Regions from separate parts of the Colwellia sp. E150_009 genome, predicted to be linked through region 2. Evidence: predicted binding sites of a transcription regulator. Region 2 holds the regulator's gene; the other holds the start of a gene.

Region 1 (3,440 bases), on a different contig from region 2:
TCAACTTGCTCTTCTGCGTCTTGCACTATTTCTGCTGCTAACTGTTCTTCAGCAGTTTGCTGATTTTCTGATTTTGTAGACTCTGTCGTCATAAAAAACTCCAATTAAATCTTAATAACTTTACAATAATATAAATACATTGATGCTAATTATGGGGTCAAGATTACGCTATTCAAGCCCTTCAACAATAGAAATAATTTATTCACTAACTTTACATGATTTATAGCAAATTTAAATCAAACTAAATAACTTCTCTTGTTATTAACGCCAAAAAATTCATTTTATCAAATACAAACTTTACAAGCCACGCAAATAAAGGGAAACTTCTTATAATTAGATTAATTACGAAATAATTGTTATGGCTCAACACTATAAAACAATTGGGCTAATCGGTAAGCCTAACCATCAAGGTGCAAGTGCAACAATTTCAGCACTGCATGAATACTTACTTAATAATAGCTATCAGGTATTGGTAGAAACAACAGTTGCTACATCATTAACAATAGAGGGTATGCACATTTGCTCTCTTACCGATATTGGTGAGCAAGCCGATCTTGCCATTGTTGTAGGTGGTGACGGTTACATGCTGGGTGCTGCGCGTGTTTTAGCTTGTTTTGATATTGGTGTTATTGGAGTAAACCGTGGTAATTTAGGATTTTTAACTGATTTATCACCTGATGAAATAATCAAACCATTAACAAAAATATTACAGGGTGAGTCTCGCTCTGAACAACGCTTTATTATTGAAGCTGAAGTATATCGACACGGTAAACTGAAAAGCTCTAACAGTGCAGTGAATGAAGCAGTACTCCATGCGGGTAAAGTAGCCAGTATGATAGAGTTTGAAGTACACATTGATAACTCTTTTATGTTTAGTCAACGTTCAGACGGTCTTATTATTTCTACACCTACTGGTTCTACTGCTTATTCTATGTCGGCTGGCGGCCCTATATTAACCCCTAACTTAAATGCGCTATCTTTAGTGCCTATGTTTCCACATACATTAACTAGTAGGCCTATTGTTGTTGATGGTAACAGTGAAATTAAACTTATCTTAGCTAATGAAAATCAAGAAAGTTTGCAAGTAAGCTGTGATGGCCATGTTATTTTAGCCGTTATGCCAGGCGATGAAGTAATAATCAAAAAAAGCGCAAGCACTATACGTTTAGTACATCCGCTTGATCACGATTACTTTAATGTGTTGCGAAGTAAATTAAGCTGGGGTAACAAACTATACTAGTATTGTTCTCAGCAAATAAGCGAAAATAATAAGTAAAAAATAACAGTAAAAACATTTGCATTATTTACATTTACTGTATAAATTAACACCTAAGTATTTATACAGTATTATTAGGTGCTCTACATTATGCTTTTACAATTAAACATTCAAAATTTTGCCATTGTTAAATCGCTTGATATAGATTGGCAATCAGGCATGACTACTATTACGGGCGAGACGGGCGCAGGTAAATCAATTGCCATTGATGCTTTGGGCTTATGTTTAGGTGAGCGTGCAACCACTAATGTAGTTCGTCCCAACAGTAAAAAAGCAGAGCTTGCCGCCACCTTTGAAACACAGAACAATACTAATGTGCAACAATGGTTAAAACAACATGACCTATTACTAGAGTCGAGTAGTGAATGCATATTACGGCGCGTTATTTCTGCTGAAGGCCGTTCTAAAGCCTATATAAATGGCAGCCAGGTACCCCTAGTACAGCTGAAAGAAGTAGGTCAATTACTGATTAATATTCATGGCCAACATGATCATCAATTAATAACTAAATCAAGCCAACAGTGCAAATTACTTGATGAATATGCTGATAATAAATCCGCACTTGATGAAGTCAAACATTACTATCAGCAATGGCATAAACTCAATAAAGAGTTAACTTTATTACAACAAAATAAGCAGCAACGAGAGGCTGAACAACAGCTTTTGCAATACCAGGTGCAAGAGCTAAATGAATTTGCTCTACAAGCAGATGAATTTGAAACTTTAGAAAGTGACTATAAACGTCATGCTAATGCGCAAGATTTACTGGACACTACTTTGCAAACTCTGCAAACCCTTACAGAAGATGAAAACTTTAACGTACTTGACTCATTGAGGCATTGTAGTGAAAACATTAGTGCTATTGCACGCCTAGACAAGAGATTAGTGAACGTGGCAGCATTGCTTAACGACTCTTTCGTTCAAATTGAAGAAGCCTCTGCCGACCTTAAACACTATTATCAAGATCTTGAGCTAGATCCCCAAGCCTATGCCATGATCGAAGAACGCTATTCAACAGCTTTGCAACTTGCAAAAAAACACAACCTACCTCCAGAAAACTTAGTTGGCTTCCATCAAGAGTTAATTTTGGCTTTGGCTGCAATATCTAATGATGAATCAAGAATTAATACCGTAATAACAGAAATTGCCACAACCGAACAACACTACCTCGAGTCTGCTGCAGTATTAACAGCTTCAAGAAAAAAAGCAGCAAAAACATTAAGCCAGTTAATCAGCAAAAGTATGCAAGAATTGAATATGCCCCACGGAAAGTTTCAAATAAGCATTACACCAGCAAATGAGAGCACAAGCACTATCTCAAATAATGGTTTAGATAAAATAGACTTTCAAGTTAGCATAAACCCTGGCCAAGCATTAGAAGCAATGAATAAAGTTGCTTCAGGCGGTGAACTATCTCGCATAAGTTTGGCAATGCAGGTAATTTTAGCTGATAAAGTGGTTACGCCAAGCCTGATATTCGATGAAGTCGATGTAGGAATTAGTGGACCAACCGCTGCCATGGTCGGTAGAAAATTACAACAACTCGCAAAAAACACACAAGTTATTTGCGTAACACATTTACCGCAAGTTGCCTGCAAAGGCCATCAACAATTCTTTGTTAGCAAATTAACCGATGGTGAACACACAGAAACAAAAGTTACGGAACTAAGTGAGCAAAGCCGCATCCAAGAAATAGCCCGCTTACTAGCAGGAGATAAAATATCAGAGCATAGTTTAGCTAATGCACGTGAGTTATTAGCAAGTTAAATAAATACCTTGCTGTGAAATTTATGAAAAATAGCTTTGTATCTAAAGCCGTGCTTCGTTACTATACCCAATCTATTTCAAGGGGCTAACCTCTAGACACCTTGGGGTAGTTTTGGGTGTCCCTGTTTACACATTACATGTTAATGTATATTTGTATTATTTTATATTGAAGGAAAGTAAAATTTCATGTTGTTTCGTACCTCAATTATTGCCATAGCGCTATCACTTTCTGCCTGTTCAAGCTGGGTTTATCGAATAGATATTCCGCAAGGTAACTATCTTGAACAAAAAAACATAGACAAAATACAAATAGGTATGACTAAAGAACAAGTTAAATTTGTTCTTGGTAGCCCAGTAATAGTAGATGCATTTGACAAAGACACATGGAATTATATTT
Region 2 (3,440 bases):
GGGGGTTGAATTAGGGCTATAGAAAATAGCATTATTGATTAAATATTTCAGTATGGTTGTTAATGCAAATTCATTAGTATGAATTGCGGGGCATTGTTCATTTACACGAACAATTATTTCTCTGTTCACTTTATTTTCAAGGGCGATGGTTGAATTAATTAGCGTTGAAAGATCAACCTTCTCCATTTTGATATATTAAGTAAATAACATAGCAAACTTATCTTAAGATTTGCTGAGTTTTTACTGAAATAACCCCGTTTTTCTGAACACCTTCACTACACTACTTACTATTGGTTATTATAGTAGATAGTGTTGTAGTGATGGAATTTTATTACTTACGGTAGGTATAATCTATACTTTAAAAATTAGCAATCAGTATCTTTTACATCTAGTTTTTCTTTAGCCTTTTCACAGGCATCTTCAATTGCATCTCCAGCGTCAGTTGCCATCTGTTTTGCTTTTTCGGTAGCACCTTTGGCTGCTTCTTTAACCTTATCACCCGCATCGCTTGCTATTTCTTTAGCTTTTTCGGTAGCATCAATAGCAGCCTCTTTAGCCTGTTCACCCGCATCTTTGGCTTTTTCGCCAAGGTCTTTAGCAACATCTTTAGTTTTTGAAATAGCCTCGTCAACTTTTTCACCAGTTGTTTTGGGCTTATCATCACTACAAGCACCTAAACTTAATAATGCTGTAAGTGATAAAGCCATAAATGAAAGTTTCTTATTCATATTTATTCCTCGTTATATGTTAGTAATGCTTAACGATATAACGAATAAGACAACAAAGATATAAAAGATATTTTTTAGTCATTTCTATTAAATTTAGACCTTGATGAGGTGGTGTGGGTATATGACTAAAGCCTTGCATTTATTTTGTTGCTGTATATACTGACAGTTGTAAATAAATACAGGACTTTGCCTAGAAAGGAAAAGCGTATGTCAATGATAAATGAATTAAAGCCTTTAACGAGCCGCCAACAACAAATTTTTGATCTTATTAAAGAAAATATTCAAGAAACAGGTATGCCCCCAACGCGGGCTGAAATTGCAGACTTTTTTGGCTTTAAATCAGCGAATGCTGCAGAAGAACACTTAAAAGCCTTAGCAAAAAAAGGGTATATTGAAATGATACCTGGGACTTCCCGCGGTATACGGTTAGCCGAGCAATTTATTGAAGAAGCAGGACTACCACTTATTGGTAGAGTTGCAGCAGGTGAACCTATATTAGCTCAAGAGCATGTTGAAGATCATTACCAAATGAGTGGGAACTTGTTTCATCCTGCCGCCGATTATTTACTTCGGGTAAATGGTGAAAGCATGAAAGATATTGGCATTTTAGATGGCGATTTATTGGCGGTGCATCAAACGACTGATGTACAAAATGGTCAAGTCATTGTTGCAAGAGTTGAGAATGATGTCACTGTTAAGCGTTTTAAACGTGATGGTAATATTGTTTATTTACATGCTGAAAATGAAAGTTTTGAACCAATAAAAGTAGATCTTACCTGTCAAGAATTTAATATTGAAGGGCTAGCTGTTGGTGTTATTCGTAATGGAAATTGGATGTAGTATTTTTCACTAAAACTGATTTTATACCAATCTCACTAACTATGTGATCATTTCTACTGGTTAAAACAACCAACTACGACGTTATTAATATTTAATAATTAGAACAACTAGTTATTAAAATAAATGCCTTGTATTTGGCTGTTTTTTCTGCGTATAAAGTAGATCACCTAATTAATGAAACTGATATTATTCATCTGCTTAATCTATATATTGATTATATGAATTATCGCTAAATTTTTTAGCGATAATGCGTTTTTGTATTCTCGGTTTATCTCTTTTTATGCGCTCTTTCTCAATTTTCTTCTACTAAACTCCTAATAATCCCAGTTAGTTGTTGTACCTCTTATTCATTTTTTTATTTTATTTATAGGTAGAATATCCCTAGCCTATATCTGTCAAGAGGTAGGCTTGTTTTTGAGTTAATACTCTAGTTGAAAAACTGGCATCCTTTTGACTTTTATCATAATAATTGTTTGACCTAGATCAAGTTTTGAGCGATTCTTAAGGGGAGGTTGAACAAAAAATAACTAGCAAAACTGTATAAAAAGACGTCAATACGTTGATTCTATGCCTATACCGAATGTTTAACTATTCACCATAGATGAGTTGGCTATTTACGTCGGTTAATTTAATAAAATTTAAATGATGTGCTTTACTAATTAATAAGCGCTTAATTAGAAAATAATAATAACTAAATTAACAGATAATCAGTTCAATGAGTTGTGATGTACATTGCTGCTTTCTGTTTTCTATACCCTGTTTTAAAGAAAATGCTAACCAAGCTATTTTCAATGAATAGGTATTGATAGAGGAGAGGTTGAGTGAGTAAAAGTAATCAATGTTGGTGGATGGGAATCGGGCTTTTTTTTACAAGCTTTTTTTCTTGTTCAGCTTGGTCGGAGGCACAGATAAATCTGACCAAAGGAGTAACTGCGGTTAGTAGGGAAGTATACGGTTTACATATGCTAGCCCTGTACATTTGTACCGCCATTGGTATTGTCGTATTTGGTGCTATGTTTTGGTCAATGTTCTTTCATCGCAAATCAAAAGGTGCAAAAGCGGCTGATTTTCATGAAAGCACAACAGTAGAAATACTCTGGACTGCAATTCCTGTCATTATACTCATCGCTATGGCTGTTCCGGCAACTAGCACATTAATCGACATGGAAAATAATGATAATTCCGATGTTACTATTCAAATTACTGGTTCACAGTGGAAATGGCATTACAAATATTTTGATCAAAATATAGAGTACTATTCAGTGCTATCAACTCCTCGGGAACAATATGAAAATCATAATGGTAGTTTTGATGGTAACGGTGTACTTAAAGGGAAAGATTACCTGTTAGAAGTTGATAAACCATTAGTTATTCCTGCCAATAAAAAAGTTCGTTTTTTAATTACCTCAGACGATGTTATTCATTCATGGTGGGTACCTGCATTTGCGGTTAAGCAAGATGCTAACCCAGGTTTTATTAATGAAGCTTGGACGAATGTAGATAAGCCAGGTATTTATCGCGGCCAATGTGCAGAACTTTGTGGCAAAGATCATGGCTTTATGCCTATTGTTGTTGATGTTAAATCCAGCGCAGATTATGACGCGTGGTTGACAGAGCAACATGAATTAACCGCCAAAGCGGCTGATGCTGAAAAAGCCTCTTTAAGTGCTTCTATGAGTAAAGCAGAGTTAATGCAGTTGGGTGAAACTACCTATATGGCTTATTGTGCAGCTTGTCATCAACCTACGGGTTTAGGCTTGCCGCCTACATTCCCAGCGCTTAAAGGTAGCGCAGTAGCTACTCAAGGGCCTGTTGAAAATCATATTGCTTTAGTGTTACACGGTAAAAACATGATGCCGCCATTTGGTAAGC

What was found. Region 2 encodes LexA, which represses DNA repair genes until DNA is damaged. Its sites were predicted from a motif close to TACTGTATNNNNATACAGTA; they were not measured.
Region 1: a site for LexA is predicted at 1,312-1,331, ahead of recN (DNA repair protein RecN). Genes of this name have one in related genera too.

What each region holds. Positions count from the first base shown of each region.
Region 1 covers NZ_JBHFOM010000067.1:5,233-8,672, reverse strand. Annotated here, with positions in the region: gene grpE (nucleotide exchange factor GrpE) at 1-92, opposite strand, end outside; gene nadK (NAD(+) kinase) at 359-1,240, shown strand; gene recN (DNA repair protein RecN) at 1,367-3,043, shown strand; gene ACE1OF_RS18980 (outer membrane protein assembly factor BamE) at 3,230-3,440, shown strand, end outside.
Region 2 covers NZ_JBHFOM010000026.1:38,651-42,090, forward strand. Annotated here, with positions in the region: gene ACE1OF_RS12365 (hypothetical protein) at 1-186, opposite strand, end outside; gene ACE1OF_RS12370 (hypothetical protein) at 366-728, opposite strand; gene lexA (transcriptional repressor LexA) at 942-1,568, shown strand; gene coxB (cytochrome c oxidase subunit II) at 2,390-3,440, shown strand, end outside.